Regions from separate parts of the Pseudarthrobacter sp. alpha12b genome, predicted to be linked through region 3. Evidence: riboswitches for the same ligand, from Rfam matches in the RefSeq annotation. Region 3 holds a riboswitch; each other region holds the start of a gene.
The links. Region 3 has a riboswitch for cyclic di-AMP ahead of ACTAQI_RS20965 (C40 family peptidase). Riboswitches for the same ligand answer to the same signal wherever they lie in the genome.
Positions count from the first base shown of each region.

Region 1: another riboswitch for cyclic di-AMP. It lies ahead of ACTAQI_RS20015 (aggregation-promoting factor C-terminal-like domain-containing protein); the one in region 3 lies ahead of ACTAQI_RS20965 (C40 family peptidase).
Region 2: another riboswitch for cyclic di-AMP. It lies ahead of ACTAQI_RS16400 (glycoside hydrolase family 16 protein); the one in region 3 lies ahead of ACTAQI_RS20965 (C40 family peptidase).
Region 4: another riboswitch for cyclic di-AMP. It lies ahead of ACTAQI_RS06905 (LysM peptidoglycan-binding domain-containing protein); the one in region 3 lies ahead of ACTAQI_RS20965 (C40 family peptidase).

Region 1 covers NZ_CP196746.1:4,320,228-4,324,429, reverse strand. Annotated here, with positions in the region: gene ACTAQI_RS20025 (glycosyltransferase family 39 protein) at 1-1,516, shown strand, start outside; gene ACTAQI_RS20020 (hypothetical protein) at 1,595-2,008, shown strand; cyclic di-AMP (ydaO/yuaA leader) riboswitch at 2,219-2,379, shown strand; gene ACTAQI_RS20015 (aggregation-promoting factor C-terminal-like domain-containing protein) at 2,385-3,116, shown strand; gene ACTAQI_RS20010 (glyoxalase superfamily protein) at 3,298-3,687, opposite strand; gene upp (uracil phosphoribosyltransferase) at 3,732-4,202, opposite strand, start outside.
Region 2 covers NZ_CP196746.1:3,544,841-3,549,042, reverse strand. Annotated here, with positions in the region: gene ACTAQI_RS16405 (glycosyltransferase) at 1-1,133, opposite strand, end outside; gene ACTAQI_RS16400 (glycoside hydrolase family 16 protein) at 1,257-2,369, opposite strand; cyclic di-AMP (ydaO/yuaA leader) riboswitch at 2,374-2,524, opposite strand; gene rpsF (30S ribosomal protein S6) at 2,914-3,219, shown strand; gene ACTAQI_RS16390 (single-stranded DNA-binding protein) at 3,293-3,868, shown strand; gene rpsR (30S ribosomal protein S18) at 3,995-4,202, shown strand, end outside.
Region 3 covers NZ_CP196746.1:4,515,368-4,519,569, reverse strand. Annotated here, with positions in the region: gene ACTAQI_RS20975 (HNH endonuclease) at 1-48, opposite strand, end outside; gene ACTAQI_RS20970 (NlpC/P60 family protein) at 309-1,076, opposite strand; gene ACTAQI_RS20965 (C40 family peptidase) at 1,239-1,919, opposite strand; cyclic di-AMP (ydaO/yuaA leader) riboswitch at 1,990-2,168, opposite strand; gene ACTAQI_RS20960 (M23 family metallopeptidase) at 2,297-3,118, opposite strand; cyclic di-AMP (ydaO/yuaA leader) riboswitch at 3,129-3,339, opposite strand; gene ACTAQI_RS20955 (metal-dependent transcriptional regulator) at 3,478-4,179, opposite strand.
Region 4 covers NZ_CP196746.1:1,528,803-1,533,004, reverse strand. Annotated here, with positions in the region: gene ACTAQI_RS06910 (protein adenylyltransferase SelO) at 1-666, shown strand, start outside; gene ACTAQI_RS06905 (LysM peptidoglycan-binding domain-containing protein) at 777-1,622, opposite strand; cyclic di-AMP (ydaO/yuaA leader) riboswitch at 1,626-1,796, opposite strand; gene ACTAQI_RS06900 (aggregation-promoting factor C-terminal-like domain-containing protein) at 2,050-3,390, shown strand; gene ACTAQI_RS06895 (TraR/DksA family transcriptional regulator) at 3,412-3,771, shown strand; gene ACTAQI_RS06890 (DNA alkylation repair protein) at 3,768-4,202, shown strand, end outside.

The DNA of each region.
Region 1 (4,202 bases), 200 kb from region 3:
CCGGGCCATCGAGCGGGCGGGCTGGAAGTGGCTTGTGGCGGCGGGCGCCGTCATTGGCCTGGCTTTCCTCACCAAGATGCTGCAGGGCTTCCTGATCGTTCCGGCGCTGGGACTCGCCTACCTGTGGGCTGCCCCCACCTCGATCGGCCGCCGGCTGGCACACCTCCTGGGAGCCCTGGCAGGGATCATCGTGGTGGCCGGCAGCTACATCGCCCTTTTCCAGCTGACACCGGCCTCGGAGCGCCCGTACATGGCCGGTTCCACCACCAACAGCTTCCTGGAACTAACCTTCGGCTACAACGGGCTGGCCCGCATCACCGGCTCGGGCGAAGGCATGCCCGGCGGCGGAGCGGGCGGTGCGGCCGGCGGTGCCAGTGGCGGATTCGGCGGCGGGAACAGCGGATTCGGCGGGGCGGCCGGGCTGCTGCGGATGTTCGGGACGAGCTTTGGCGGCGAAGTGTCATGGCTGTTGCCGGCCGCCCTGATCCTGCTGGTGGCCGGGCTGTGGTTCACCCGGCGGGAAGCCCGCACCTCGATGGGCCGTGCATCGCTGGTCCTGTGGGGCGGCTGGCTTCTGGTCACCGCGGGTGTCTTCAGCTTCATGAGCGGCATCGTCCACCCCTACTACTCGGTGGCACTGGCGCCGGCGATCGCGGCACTGGTGGGAATCGGTGCCGTGGAGCTCTGGCGCGGCCGCGCCTACTGGCCGGCCAGGATTGTCCTCGCCGTAACCGTCCTGGGCACTTCGATCTGGTCGGCGGTCCTCCTGGGCCGCGACGCCTCATGGCTCCCCTGGCTGCGCATCGCCATCATCGTCCTCGGCGTCCTTGCCGCCGCAGGCATCCTTCTCCGCCTCGACGCAGCGGCCGCCTCCGGACGGTTCCGGCGCGCGGGGGCTGCCGCCGCCGTCGTCGTATCCCTGCTGGCCGGTGGCCTTGGGGCTGCGGCCTGGACCCTGGCCACCACTGCCTCGGCCCACTCGGGGTCCATTCCGACGTCGGGGCCCGCGGGTTCGGCGGGCGGCTTCGGCAACCGGGCTGCCGGCTTCCGCGGCGACCGGACCGACGGCGCCGACGCTGCCACCGGAACCGACAGGTTTGACCCCGCAAACGGAATTGGCGGGGCAGCTGACGGGGCCGGTGGTCCCGGCGGAGCGGGCGGCCCCGGTGAGGGAACCGCCGATGCCGCAGTGACCGCACTGCTCTCCTCCACCACCACGAAGTGGTCCGCGATCGTCTCCGGCGCCAGCCAGGCAGCCAGCCTGGAACTTGCCACGAACACCAACGTCATCGCGCTCGGCGGCTGGAACGGCGGGGATCCGTACCCCACGCTCGCCGAGTTCCAGGACATGGTGGCCAAGGGTGAAATCAGCTACTTCATTGAGGGCGGAGGCATGGGCGGAGGCGGCATGGGCGGCATGGGCGGCCGCGGCAACTCCCAGGTGGCCGCCTGGGTGCAGGCCAACTTCCAGGCCCAGACAGTAGGAAACTCCACCGTTTACCGGCTCACCAAGTAGGACACTGCAGCAAGGCCGACTACGCTCAACGGGAGCCAACGCAGGAGTTCCGCGGCCGGACCGTAGTGGAGGAAACCGATGAACAACCTGATCCAACCCATGACCGGAACACTATTGATGGGAGTTCTGGCAGTGAGCCTTGCTGCCTGCGGTCTTGGCGGACCTTCCAAAGCCGAGCAGCTGGAGGGCGCCCTGCAGAAGGCCGGAATGTCGGTTTCCGGCGTCACGGCCGTGCAGGCCGACGCCAACGTCAGCACGTCCGGCGAGTTCATAACGGTGAAACTCGTAGCCGACAGCGCGCAAAAGCAGGCGCTTATGGGGACCCTGCAGGACGCCATGCCGGTGCTGCTGGACAGCATCAAGGATGTGGAGGGCGGTACGTTCGGTGTCGGGATTTTTTCGCCGGACGACGCCGTCTCAGCCGGCCCCGGCGATCTGGGCTATCACGGGTCGAGCTCGCTGACGAGTATCCGGGAGTACTTCGCCCGGTAGCCCCGGGGTGCCGCAGCGTAGTGCCAGCAGCGGCCCCCGTACCTGAACACCGTTGGCGCCCTCCGGGATCAAGAAACCCGGAGGGCGCCGCAAACCGACGCGCGGCGTCCGTGACTTCCGTTACCTAAATGTGACTTCTGCTTAATCTTCCTGTACCGTCGATTGGGTGCGGCCCCCGTTCGGGCCGCATATCCCGGGTTGACGCCAAGCTCTGCCGCTTCCCCGGATTCCGATTGAGCAACGGCAGAGGCGGGGGACCCACCGTCCCGGGCAATGAATGCCCTTGGGGTTAAGCCAGCACGTGATTTTTCCGTGCGGCCGGATGCCCTCATCCGAACCCGACAGCTAACTCCGCAGGTGTGAGAGGCGATCAATCATGTCCAAAAACACGGCAGAAGCACGCCTGCATGCCAAGGCTAAACACCGGGCCAAGCAGCAGGCAAAGAAGACCACCCTGGGCCAGCGCGCCGCCGTCCTTGCAGCATCGTGCGCGGTGCTGGTTGGCGTAGGCGCGGCCGGACAGGCCACCAGCAGCATGACTCCGGTGGCATCCACCGGGTCAAACCCGGCAGCGTCCGACGCCCAAATGAGCATCGAGAAGAGCGAAATCCGGTCCAACCCGGCAGCGTCCCCCGCTCCCGCCGCCATCAGCGTGGCACCGCAGGCCGCGGAACCGGCTCCCGCGGCAGCACCGGCAGCCCCGGCGCCTGTCGCGCCCGCCCCGGCGCCTGTCGCGCCCGCCCCGGCACCAGCACCGGAACCGGCCCCCGCTCCTGAGCCGGCACCGGCCGTCGCGGTTAACGATCCCGCCGGCGCCCAGGCGTACGCCGCCGGCCAGCTGGCCACCTACGGCTGGGGACCGGACCAGATGCAGTGCCTGCAGACGCTGTGGACCAAGGAATCGGACTGGACCACCACGGCCACCAATCCCAGCAGCGGAGCGTACGGTATTGTCCAATCCCTCCCTGCTGAGAAGATGGCCAGCTCCGGCGCCGACTACCTCACCAACTACCGCACGCAGATCAACTGGGGCCTGGACTACATCAAAAAGAGCTATCAGTCGCCCTGCGGTGCCCTGAACTTCCACCTGGCGCACAACTGGTACTAGGCACCCACCCCCCTGGCGGCCGCGACGCCACGCGAGCCCTCCGCTGAGTCTCCCCACCATGGACGGCGTACGACGGCGCGTACCCGGCCACGCGCCGTCGTACGCCTTGGGCGTGGGGCACAGCAGGGGAATTGCAGCGCCAACTTCGGGCCGCATCCATGTGGATGCGGCCCGAAGTGCTTTAAGTTGCGTCCGGCCCGGCGTTCCGCCACGGGATGTACTGGACGGACCACTTGTTTCCGTCCGGATCGGCGAAGTAGACGAAGTGGCCCCAAGGCAGCACTTCGATGTCACTGACGTCCACACCGTTATTCTTCAGGTGGTCGTGCGCCGCCTGGATGTCGTCCACCACCAGCTGCAGGTTTGATCCTGTGCCGGGAGGGGCGTCCACCAGCCCCTCCCCCAAGCAGATGGAGCAGGCAGACCCGGGCGGCGTCAGCTGCACAAAGCGGATGTCGTCCGAAGGCCGCTCGTCGTAGTCGGCGTTGAAGCCCACCTTGTTGACGTAGAAATCCTTGGCGCGGTCAACGTCGGAGACGGGGACAAAGACAAGTTCGAGTTTCCAGTCCATCCGCACAGGCTAGCGGCGGTGCCCCTGCCCGAAAAGGGGGAAGGCTACCCTGCGATGCCGTACAGGCGGTCACCTGCATCGCCCAAGCCGGGAACGATGTAGGACTTCTCGTTGAGTTTCTCGTCGATGGAGGCCAGGACGATGTGCACGTTTGCGTCGCCCAGTTCTTCCTCCAGCTTGGCCAGGCCCTCGGGAGCGGCCAGCAGGCAGATGCAGGTGACGTCGGAGGCGCCGCGCTTGAACAGGAACTTGATGGCCTCGCGCAGCGTGCCGCCGGTGGCCAGCATGGGGTCCAGGACGAACACCTGGCGGCCGGTGAGATCCTCCGGCAGGCGCTCGGCATAGGTGATGATGTCCAGCGTCTCCTCGTCCCGGGCCATGCCCAGGAAACCCACCTCGGCGGTGGGGACCAGCTTGGTCATGCCCTCCAGCATGCCCAGGCCCGCGCGCAGGATGGGGACCACCAGCGGGGTGGGCTTGGTGAACGCCGTGCCGATGGTGGTGCTGACCGGCGT
Region 2 (4,202 bases), 970 kb from region 3:
TGGACTTCCGCCAGGTACTCGTCCGTCACGGTGTCCCAGGTGCGGACAGCGCCTGCAGACCCTTCCGCCGTCATGCTGGCGGGACGCCCTTGCAGTGGCGCGGGGGCGGTGAGGTGTTCCACCACCTTGCGCACGAGTGCCTCCTGGCTGTCCTGAACGGTCAGCAGCGGGTGCGCAGGCAGTTCCCTCGCAGCCACCGGTGTGGCAACCACGGGCAGCCCCGCGGCAAGGGCTTCCAGGACGGAGTTCCGGATGCCCACGCCGTGCTCGTCCGGGAAGACTGCAACGTCGGCCCCCTGGAAGACGTCCAGGATGGAAGGCACGTTCGCCAGGACGTCCACCTGGGGTCCGGCCAGCGCCTGCACCGCCGGGGTGGGCCGCCGCCCCGCGATGACGAAGCGGGCGTTGGGGACTTCCCGCCACACCAGCGGCGCGATCCTGCTGACCAGCACGGTGGCGCTGTCCACGTTCGGGGCGTAGTTCAGGCTGCCCGCAAAGCAGACAACGGGGATATCCCGCTCCCGGCGGGGACCGGCAGCCATTGCTGTTCCGTTGGGGATGCTTCGGACGGACCTGCCCAGCTTGGCGGACCAGGCCGCAGAATCCTGGGCCCCGACGGTGAGGAGCCGGGCCCTGGGCGGCAGCTGCAGCTCAGCCCGGGCGGCCAGCTGCTCGCGCAGCCGATAGGCCGGCCGGAAGGTGCGCGCGATGGCCGTGTCCATGCCGGCCCGGATGGACCAGGGGTCAACTGTCTGCAGCACCAGAGGCCCGGTGACGTGATGGGACAGGAACAGGGCGTGCGGGCCGTGGATGAGGGTGGCGTCCCTGTCTGCGGACAACCGGGCGGCTGCGGCGCGGGCAGACGGGGTTGAACGGCGGTGTTTCCCCAGCCCGGCGAGGCCGCCCAGGGAACGGACAAAGGCCGAAATTTCCTCCCGCGGCGCCAGTTCGTACACGGTTTCGCAGCGGTTCCTGATCTCCGCCGGAACCGGGACGGGGCCCGAAAAAGTCAGCAGCGTGACGGCAACGTCAGGAGGGAGGTGCAGGATCACTTCGTACGGAATCATCGAGCTTCCATCGCCCAGTTCCGGATCCCGGTTGGGCACGCTTTCCGTCACGTACAGGAGCCTCATTGCAAGAGTGTACTGGATCACACTGCCGGCGGAGGGTGACCTTTGGGCAACCTTGAGGTGAAGCTGGAAGGGCGACGGCGGGAGGTCCCGCCGTCGCCCTTCCATCAGGTGGTGCGTGGCCGGCTACTGCCAGGCGCGCACGTAGTCCACCATCATCTGGGACTGTGGGCCGTAGGCCGGGTTCGTGGAGGAGGCGCCGACGTTCAGCACGATGTACTGCGGAGCGTTTCCGTCGTTGGTGGGGTAGGACTTGACCTTGACGCCGTCAAAGTAGACGTCGGAGGAATTCGCCATCCTGTGCAGGCCGAAGGTGTGGTACTCGTTGGCCCAGTTGCCGCCCACGCCGCCCTGGTTCTGGGAGCCGGAACCGGAGTGGTAATTAACGGTCATCTTCGCTTGCAGGACCTCCGCAATGTCATTCTCGCCGGTGGTCGGCCAGGACTGTCCCGTGGTCCAGAACGCGGGCCAGTTGAAGAGGCCGTTGGCGTTGCCGGGGAACTTGATGCGGGCCTCCACATAGCCGGTGGTGAACTGGAAGCCCGTGCCTGCCCCGCCCTTCGGGTTGGTCGATACCAATCCCCCGGAGGTGGCGGAGGCGAGGCCCAGGGCCAGGTTTCCGTTGGCCACCGAGACGTTCGCCGGGCTGGTGGAAACCTTATTCATGGTCCCGCAGCCGGGGGAGAACCAACATCCGGACCACTTCGCGGTGTCCAGTCCGGCCCCGTTGAACTCGTCGGCGAAGGTCATGGTCCAGTTGCCCGGAACGCCGGCGGGCGCAGGGGCCCCGCTGCTGGCAAGCTGCGCCGCGGCCGGCGCCACTGCGATGGGGGATTCGGAGGAGGGAGCCGGCGCGGCGGGAACCGGTGCAGCTGCGGGCGCGGGCGGAGCCTGTTCCGGGGAAGGGGCTGCAGCGGGAGCGGCGTCAGCTGCCGGTACCGGTGCCGGGGCAGGCGCCACGGAGGAAGGAACAGCCTCTGGAGTCTGGGTGGGTGCGTCGCTGCCGGCGTCGGCGGCACTGGCCACCCGCGCCATGTCGGCGGCGCCATCGTTGTGGGTCAGGCCGAGGCCCAGGGAGCCGGCTCCGAGGAGGGCTGCGGCAAGCCCCGCGGCGAGGGGCCAGCGCCGCCGGGGCAGGCCGGGCGTGGTGGACCTTGAGTCCGGAGAGGTTCCGGCAGGTCCAGTCTCATTTTGATAACGGTGGGACGGTTTGGCGCGATCATTGCGGAGTGCGGGCATGGGGAAGTCACCTCTCATCGCCTGCGGAGTTAGCTGTCGGGTTCGAATGAGGCCATTCGGCCGCGAATCGCGGCTTCACCCCAAGGGCAGGCGCGGGGCCGTGCCCGGGACGCTTGGGTCCCCCGCCTCTGCCTGGAGTCCGGGTCTAGTCACGGAGGCGGCAGAGTTGGACGACCTTCGGGACTGGGGCCGGCTGGGGGCGGCCCCCGGATGACCGTACACGAAAGGGACGCAAGAATCACAATTAGGTAACGGACCTCACTGGGTGGGCGCGGCGCCGGCCGGCCACGGCGCGGGACGTTGTAATGCGCAGCGGTCGCGGCATTGTTTTCCACATAGCGTCAGTCGGGGCTGCCCGCGGTACATCATGGGCCTAGCCTTGGGACAAGCGCGAATCGCCTATCGGGTCCAAATGCACTAGGATATTGAAGTCTGTGCTGCGTCCTGCCTCCGTTCCGGCGGCGGGGCATTGCACGGAATCGCAAATGAACCTCCTGTTACGGAAATGCCGTAACCGCTTAGCCCAAAGGAGGTGGGTTCACATATGCGTCCTTACGAATTGATGGTAATCATCGACCCCGAGGTCGAAGAGCGTACCGTTGAGCCGTCGCTTCAGAAGTTCCTGAACGTCATCACCAACGATGGTGGAACCATCGAAAAGGTTGACATCTGGGGCCGTCGCCGTCTGGCTTACGAGATCAAGAAGAAGTCCGAAGGTATCTACGCCGTGGTGAACTTCACCGCCAAGCCGGAGACCGCCAAGGAACTTGACCGCCAGCTGTCTCTTAACGAGACCATCATGCGCACCAAGATCACCCGCCCCGAAGAGCAGAAGGTTATTGCTGAGTAATTCAGCACCGGTCTTCATTCTTTACCCCGCAGGAAACGCACTCTTCACCCAGGATCGAACAAGGAGGCAGTAGATGGCAGGCGAGACCACCATTACGGTCATCGGTAATCTCACCAATGACCCGGAATTGCGGTTCACACCGTCCGGTTCGGCAGTAGCGAACTTCACCATCGCTTCCACCCCCCGCACCTTTGATCGCCAGTCCAACGAGTGGAAGGACGGGGAGACCCTGTTCCTCCGCGCCGCTGTATGGCGTGAAGCAGCCGAGAACGTCGCCGAATCCCTGACCAAGGGCATGCGCGTGATTGTTACCGGCCGCCTGAAGAGCCGCTCCTACGAAACAAAAGAAGGCGAAAAGCGCACCGTTATCGAGCTTGAGGTCGACGAAATCGGCCCCAGCCTGCGCTATGCCAATGCCAAGGTCAACCGCACCCAGCGCTCCGGCGGACAGGGTGGCGGCGGCTTCGGTGGCGGCAACAGCGGCGGTGGCTTCGGAGGCGGCAACTCTGGTGGAAACCAGGGCGGCAACTCCGGTGGAGGCTGGGGCGGCGGCAACCAGCAGGCTGCACAGGACGATCCCTGGGCCACGCCCGGTGTGTCCAACGCAGGCGGCTGGGGCAACGGCCCCGATTCCGAACCTCCCTTCTAAACCCCAAATAACGGCCCGACTCCGGGGCTGCCCGGGTGCCGTAACGCACCCATGGCACTGCCGCCGTCGGACCACCACCATCCCGTGGATCAATATCCACGGGCTCCCTAGAATAGGAGCTCCACGATGGCTAAGGCTGAACTCCGTAAGCCCAAACCAAAGTCCAACCCCTTGAAGGCCGCTGACATCACTGTCATCGACTACAAGGACGTAGCATTGCTGCGCAAGTTCATCTCCGACCGCGGAAAGATCCGCGCCCGTCGCGTCACTGGCGTTACGGTGCAGGAACAGCGCAAGATCGCCCAGGCAATCAAGAACGCCCGCGAAGTTGCTC
Region 3 (4,202 bases):
GATAACCGCCAGCGGTTCATATCCAGCATTCAGAACGAGAGTGCGCATGCACTTACCTCTTCACGGCCGCACCCGTCAGGGGCACGAGGGCCGGCTGCCCTCGGCATGTCCGGGCTATGGATCGACATCACAAGAGTAAACAAAGAAATGCAGAATCAGGTAATCGCCGCCCCGGAGCCCATTCGGGCCGTGAGAAGGGCACGGCACCGATGCCGTCGCCAACCCTTAAACCGCAGGGGACCCCCGCCTCACTGGCGGGGGTCCCCTGTAACATTTCCCGGCGGCCGTTCAGGCCGGCGCTGGAATGCTTAGTTGACGCGGATGAAGACGGGGCCGGAACCCACGTTGGCGCTGAAGACCACGGTCTGGTTCCCGTTGTAGCCGCCGTGGACGGCCATGCCGTTTCCGGCGTACACAGCAATGTGGGCCATGCCCGAACCGCCGTTGGCGTAGTAGATAAGGTCGCCCGGCTGCGCCTCGGCTGCACTCACGGTGCGGCCCAGGGACAGGTAGCCTGCGGGCCAGTCGTGGAAGTGGATGCCCACGGCGGCCAGGGAGTTGGTCACCAGCATGGTGCAGTCCTGCATGACGCCGAGCTGTGCATAGGCTGCGGACAGGATGGCAGCGCCCTTGCCGCTGGCCGAAGCCTGGGCTGCGGGAGCAGCCGGAGCAGCAGCGGTGGCAACCTTGGCCGTGACCTTGGGGGCAGCAACGGGCTGGGCAGCAGGAGCAGCTTCCTGCACCTCAACCTGGGGCTCAGGCTCCGCGACGGGGGCCGGCGTGGTGGTCACGGCCGGCTTCTCGTAGCTGATGGCAATGGTGGAAGCCGCGGAAATCGGGGCATCGACGGCGGATTCGACTTCCAGCTGGGACGCGGGAGCGGAATCGCGCTTGACGTTGGCGTCAGCAGCGTTCGCTGCGATGCCGCTGGTCAGGACCAGGCCGGAAGCGGCAGCGATAACCGCAGCCTGGCGGCCCATGCCGCCGGCGTTGTCGCTTACAGCTTTGGCAATGACAGCGATCGAGTTGGTTTTGGTGGCCTCGGCGCGGTGCCGTGCGGTAGCACGAGTCGTCATCAGTTCTCTCTTTCGTTGTTCCTTCGAACCGCTTGTAGGCAGACGCAGGGAATTGGATGCGCCGGCATCTTGGGGGTACGCCGGCGCATCCCGAACGGGGATGTGGTTTCTAGCGAAAAGCTTTGGGCAAAGAAATAGCCCTTGGAGCGTGGAGCCCAAGAACTACTTGTTGAGGTGGTAGTACGACGAGGTACCGGTGGCTGCAGGCGAGTGCAGCAGCGTGCCCTGGGACGGGTTGAGTGCGCTGACCATCATGCCGTTGCCGACGTAGATGCCCACGTGCGCGCCGCCGTTCTGGACCACCAGGTCGCCCGGCTGGGGGGTGGAGGTGGGGGTCATGATGCTCCACGCGTTGGTACGCGGGATGCTGATTCCGGCCTGGGCGTAGACCCACTGAACGAACCCGGAGCAGTCCCAGCCGGTGACGGGGCTGGTGCCGCCCCACACGTAGGAGTGGCCGATGCCGGTGTAGGCGATGGCCGCAATGCCCGAAGTCGCCGCGGAAACGGTCTCGACGGCCTTGGCGGCGGGGGCAGCGTCCTGGCCTGCAGTGGCCGTGGCCGTGCGTTCGGCCGGCGCGGTGGACTGCGGACGCACCGCTTCCACCTTAGGAGCAGCGGTGGTCTTGACGACGGGACGTTCGAAGGAAACCGTGGCCGTGGGGGCGGCGGTGACAGCGAGGGCCGTCTGGGCCGAACCGGACTCGGTGGAGGCAGAGACACCAGCGGTGGTGTCAGCTGCGGTGGCCGGCAGGCCCATGCTCAGGATGAGGCCCGACGCCGCTGCCACGACGGCAGCCTGGCGGCCTACGGTCCCGGCATTTGCGCTCACGGCCTTGGACACTGCGTCCAGGGGGTTGGTGCGAACCGTTTGCGCACGGTGGCGCGCAGAATGATGGCGTGAAGACACGAAGGTAGCCTCTCCCAATGCCTGCGAGGTGAGCTGTCGGATTCGGATGGGAGTCACCCGGCCACACTGCTTCCTGGGAAGCACGTGACTTAACCCCAAGGCCTTCTGGAAAGAAGGCCAAAATTGGTTCCCCCGCCCCTGCCAGACGATGAAATGCGAACGGACCTTGAGCGGTGGCAGAGTTAGGCAATCCACTCAAGAGCGTCAACTTCGGAAAAGTTGACGCGAGTTAGACGGTACAGCAGTTTTGTTTCAATGTCACATTCAGGTCACGGCAGGTCGCCACAATCTGAGAGTGAGCAATCACACAGTTAAAGCCAACCCATCGGATCAACCACTTCGCCGTTGACCTGCACCTCGAAGTGCAGGTGGCAGCCGGTGGACGCGCCCGTGGTCCCGCTGAGCGCAACAACGTCGCCACGGGAAACTGTCTGGCCCACCTTGACGTTGAACGACGACAGGTGGTTGTACGTGGTTTCCAGCCCGTTGCCGTGGTCGATGACCACCCGGTTACCGCCACCGAACTGATGCCAGCCCGCGAAGGTCACGGTGCCCGTCGCGGCCGCCAGGACGGAGGTCCCGCACTGCGCCACAAAGTCCTGGCCGCGGTGGAAGTCCCCGGAGCCACCGGTAATGGGGCTGACCCGGTAGCCAAAGGGCGAGGCGGTAGTGAGGGATGCGAGCGGCGCGGCCAGGGTGCCGGCGGATGCGGCGCGCGTGACGGAGCCGGCGGACTGGGCGCTCAGGAGTTGCTTCAGCTTCCCATCCGGGTCGGCCTGGGTCACCACGGCCGAGCGGCTGAAGTCGATCTGGGCACCAATATCGGCGGAAATCTGGGGCTGCGGGCTGACGGCGGAAGCTGCCAGGGGCGTATTGCCCGACGCGTCCGTGGCCATGACGGGACTGGTGGCCGGCACTGTGACTGTGAGCACCAGGCCGGTGGCGGCCAAGGCGATTCCGGCTTTCTGGCCAATGCCGCTGGCGGCGGCAAACTCCGTCACCTGCCGGAACGGGCCCCTGCGGCGGCGTGCGTCGCGATGCAGATCGCGGGGGCGCTCCGCTGCGACATCCTCGACAACCCGGGGTGCCAAAGGGGGGCCGGCCGCGCGGCGGCGGCCCCGGGAGGTCTGCATGGTCAAGAAGGGTTCCTCTCTGGAAAGCCTGCGGAGTTAGCTGTCGGATTCGGGTCAGAGAGATCAAAGACCCGGCCCGTCATGGGCAAGCTTCTGCACAGGGGTATTCCCGGAAGAATCCTTCACTGGAGAGGCTCGCTGCTGACGGACTTCACCCCAAGGCAGTCCCCCGCTGCCGGTTGTGGTTCCCCCGCCTCTGCCAGTAACGACTTCATGCACCCGATCCGCTGGCAGAGCTCGGCTCCGGATCGGGTAACGCTCAAGTATCGACGATTGTTACCACTATAGGGCCTTAAGACCCTAGGTAACAATTCCGTTATCTTTGCGTGGAAGCTTCGCTTTGGGGTATGCGGAGCCGCTCAGGGCTGGCTGAGGGCGACGAAAACATGGGCGGCCACCTCAGGCGGCAGCTCCAGCGCCCCTTCGATTCCCTGCACTCGCACGGAGATGTAGTCGCCCACGCGCTCCAGGGCCACTGAAGCGCCGGGCCGGATTCCGCCTTCGTCCAGCTGCGTCAGCAGTTCCGGCTCCACCTGGATCGGTTCGGCCAGCCGGCTGATGGTCACCGCTGAAGCGGGCGCGTAGCTCTTCATGGCCTCCACCAGGCTGATGGCCCCGTCAGCGAAACTGCTCGCCGGTTGTCCGCCCAGGGCGGCCAGGCCGGGGATGGGGTTGCCGTACGGCGACTCGGTGGGGTGGTCCAGCATCTCGTAGATCCGCCGTTCCACCCGCTCGCTCATCACATGTTCCCAGCGGCAGGCTTCGTCGTGCACGTAGGCCCAGTCCAGGCCGATGACGTCGGCCAGCAGGCGTTCGGCCAGCCGGTGCTTGCGCATGACCTCCGTGGCCCGCTTGCGGCCCGTGTCAGTGAGTTCCAGGTGCCGGTCGCCGGAGACGACAACGAGCCCGTCGCGTTCCATCCTGCCGATGGTCTGGGACACGGTGGGGCCGGAGTGGCGCAGGCGCTCGGCGATACGGGCCCGAAGGGCAACGATGTTTTCTTCCTCAAGCTCCAGGATGGTCCTGAGGTACATCTCCGTTGTGTCGATCAGATCCGTCATCCAGCTCAGCTCCTCGAGCGCAG
Region 4 (4,202 bases), 1.7 Mb from region 3:
TTCATGGACACGTTCAATCCGGCCGCCGTCTACAGCTCCATCGATGTCAACGGGCGCTATGCCTACGCCAACCAGCCGGTGCTGGCCGAATGGAACCTTGCCCGGCTCGCGGAGGCGATGCTGCCGCTCATTGACGAAGACCAGGAAAAGGCGGTCGCCCCGGCGGTGGAGGTGCTGGGCGGATTCCGCGGACAGTACGGCAGGGCGTGGTTCGGCGGCATGACGACCAAGCTCGGCCTGGACAACGTCGACGGACGTGACGACGACGCCGCTGTGTCCGCCCTGGTGGATGATGCCATCGCCATCCTCAAAGACGGCCCGGTGGACTACACGGTGTTCTTCCGGAACCTGGGAAAGGCGGCCCGGGGGGACTTCCGTCCGGTGCGCGGCATGGTTCTTGACCTGGCCGCTGTTGACGCCTGGCTGGAGCGCTGGAAGGCGCTCAAACCTGACGCCGAGTTGATGGACAGTGTGAACCCGGCCTATATTCCGCGCAATCACCTCGTGGAGGAGGCGCTGTCCGCTGCCACGGGCGGAAACCTGGCTCCACTGCAGCAGCTGCTCGAGGCCGTCAGCGACCCCTTCACCGAGCGGCCCGGGCTGGAACGCTACGCGGAAGGTGCTCCCGAGGATTTCGGCAGCTATACGACCTTCTGCGGTACCTGACCGCCGCGGAGCGCCGCGTGGCAAAACGACAGGAGGGTGGCAGCCGGATTTCCCGGCTGCCACCCTCCTGATTCAGCCGGTCCCGCCAAGCGGGCCGGACTGCGCGAAGACTAGGCTACGCGAACTGCGGAGTAGCCACCGAGCCAGCTGATGGAGTGCACCTGCGTGTCGTAACCGTTGACGCCGCCGCTGACAACCTGGCCGTTGCCCGCGTAAACGCCCACGTGGCCGGAGGTGATGATCAGGTCACCGGGGGCGGGAGAGCCCACAACGGTGCCGTACTGGAAGAACTGGGTGGGGGCCAGGTCGCCGACGGACTTGCCGACGGAACGCAGGGCCTTTTCAACCATGGCAGTGCAGTCCTGCTGGACACCCAGCTGGCCATAAGCCGACGCGAGGATGGCAGCACCGGTGCCCGAGCCCGTGGTGGATGCCACCGGGGTGGCGGACGCGTAGGACATGTTCATGCCGGTGTTGGCCGGTGCGGAGGCAGCAGCCGCCTGGACGGGTGCTGCGGCGCGGGCAGGCGCCGGGGCTGCGGTGTAGCCTGCGCCCGGAATCTGGATCTGGTCGCCCGGGTAAATAACTGAGGACAGTCCCAGGCCGTTGGCTGACAGGACGTCGTTGAGGCTGACGCCGTAGGCTGCGGCAATGGCGCCAAGGGTGTCGCCGGAAACGACGGTGTGGACGTTACCTGCTGCTGCGGCGGGGGCTGCAGCCGGGGCGGCCGGTGCTGAATAGGCCTGGACGCTGGCCTGGCCGGTGGTGTCCGGGGCGGTTACACCGGCGTGGGCCGGAGCGCCGACTCCGAACGCAATGCCGGACGCTGCAGCAACGGCGAGGGCCGGGCGGCCCAGCGAGCGGGCCTGGGACTTGGCTGTTACGGCGAGGCCCTCGAGCACAATGGAGCGGGCCGGGGTTGCGCGGTGACGGGCTGAAATGGAATTTTTTGACACGGTTGATCGCCTCTCCCATGCCTGCGGGGTGAGCTGTCGGGTTCGGGCTGGAGATACCCGGCCGGGAGCGGCTCCGCGACAAACGGAAGCACTATCGACTTAACCCCTAGGCCACGTGTGGCCGTGGAAACTTGGTTCCCCCGTCCCTGCCAACTGGAGCGGTTGGATCCCATGATCAGCGGCAGGGCTCGGCATGCTGACGGGAATGTCCCGACTGAGAGGGACACCAGAAGACAATAACCCACACGCAGCGCCATTGTCACATTTGGATAACATACGAGGTTGTTCTCTCGCATTGCGCAAACGTCTGGACGTTATCCGATTTTTCGGTGCCGACCTCGCGTTGTCTACCGGCGCCGGGAAAGCTGTAACAATGCGGATACGGCCCCCTGTGTGGACCGCGAAACCAACGGTAAGCTTCGGGACTATGCCCCTGTTCGTGACCTTCGCCACGCGCCCCTTGCTCGCGGGCTTCATGGCCATTGCCGTGGCTGCCGGCACGGCGCTGCCGGCGGCCACGGCCGACGAACCGCCTCCGCCCGGCCGGTATCCTTCCTGGGCGGACGTGCAGAAGGCCCAGTCCTCCGAAGCGGCAAAAAGTGCGGAAATCACCACCATCAATGGACTCCTGACCGGCCTGCAGGCGGAGTCGGAGGCGGCAGGCGAAACGGCCGTGCGTTTCGCCGCCGACTACGCGGTGGCGGATGCCGAGCTTCAGACAGCCACTTCCCGCCTGGAAACCCTCTCCGCCCGGGCCGCGCACGCCAATGATGAGCTGGCCCGGCACCGGAAGGACATCGGCGCCCTTGCCGCTCAGTCCTACAAGACCGGCGGGACCAACGCGGGATTCTTCGTGGCGCTGGATGCCCTGGGAACCAACAGCGTCCAGGGGCTCAACCTGGTCAAGCTCGCAGGAGACAAGACCGCCGCCCTGGTGAACAATGCGGGGGCCGCCGAAAAGGTGGCCGCTTCCCTCACGGAACAGGAAAAACTTGCCAGGAACGAGCGGGCGCGCCTGTCGGTGGAGGCGAAGGCAAAGCTGGATGCCGCCCGTTCCGCCCAGGATGCGCTGGCCCGTCAGGTCACCGAGGAGCAGCGGCGCGGCGGCGAGTTGACCGCCCAGCTCGCCACCCTGAAGGGCACGACGGCGGCCCTTGAGGGTGAGTACCGCCACGGCCAGGCTGCGCTGGCTGCCTACGAGGCGGCCCAGCAGGCCAAGCGTGCCGCCGCGGAGGAGCAGGCCCGCAGGCAGGCGGAAGCTGCGGCCAAGGCAGCCGCAGTGGCAGCCCAGCAGCCCAGGGTGCCCGCACCCGCCGCAAACCCCGTCCAGGCTAATCCTGCCCCGCCCAACCCTGACCCCGTCAACAATCCTGTCCCTCCTGCTCCGGAGGCGCCGCCGGCACCTGCCCTGCCAAGCCCGCCCCCCGTCGTCGTGCCTTCCGTTCCCGGCGGGGCGGTCAACGATCCGGCCGGGGCGAGAAACTACGCTTCCGGCCGCTTGGCTGCCTATGGGTGGGGCCAGGACCAGTTCCAGTGCCTGGCCCAGCTGTGGACCAAGGAGTCCAACTGGCTGACCACGGCCACCAACGCCTACTCCGGGGCGTATGGGATAGCCCAGGCGCTGCCGCCGGGCAAATATGCCAGCGCCGGCAGCGACTGGCTGACCAGCTACCGGACCCAGATTGAGTGGGGCCTGGGCTATATCCGGGACCGCTACGGTTCGCCGTGCGGGGCCTGGAGCCACTCCGTATCCCTGAACTGGTACTGACTGACGCGTTAGGCTGTCCCCATGCCAGATTTCGAACGGTTCCGTGTGCTGCTCGAAGAGGAGCGGGCGCGGCGCCTGGCACTGTTGCCGGCGTTGCGGGCAGACATCGAGGCAGCAAACTCGGCGCGCCAGGACTCCAATGTCGACGACGAGCATGATCCCGAGGGGGCCACCATCGCCTTCGAACTCTCGCAGGCCGCGGCGCTCCTGAAGCAGAGTTCGGCGGGCCTGGACCAGATTGAGGCGGCCCTGGCCCGGCTGGCCGCGGGAACCTATGGAAGCTGCGCCGTGTGCGGAGAGCCCATCGCCGAGGGCAGGCTGGAAGCCCGGCCGTGGACCCCGTTCTGCATCCAGCACGCATCGTCGGGGCGCGGGCGGTGACGGCTGCGGCGGACGTGGTGTCCGCGGCTGCGGATTTCGTTGACAGGACCCTGCAGAACGAGGGTGCCTGGTACCGGGCGGACGACGTGGGGAACCGGCTGGGCGGGGTGCTGGCCTCGTATGGTTCGTCCGTGGGGGCCGTCCGCGGAACGGTCCGCGATGCCCTGCGCAAGTTCAAGGACCTGGACCACGACGGCACGGTCATGCTGGCCTCCGCCCTGTGGGGACAGCCCCGGCCCGGCTCCCGTCCGGTGTTCGAGCGCCGCCTGGCCGCCGTGGTGCTGCTGCAGTCAAGGGTGCAGCTTCTCCGGCACTCGGACCTGACCCGCCTGGAGGGCTTCCTTCGCTCCGCCCGGGCAGCGGACCTGACGGAGCCCCTTCTTGCTGACGTTCTGGTCCCGCTCCTGGCAGGGCTGGGGGAGCGCGAACGG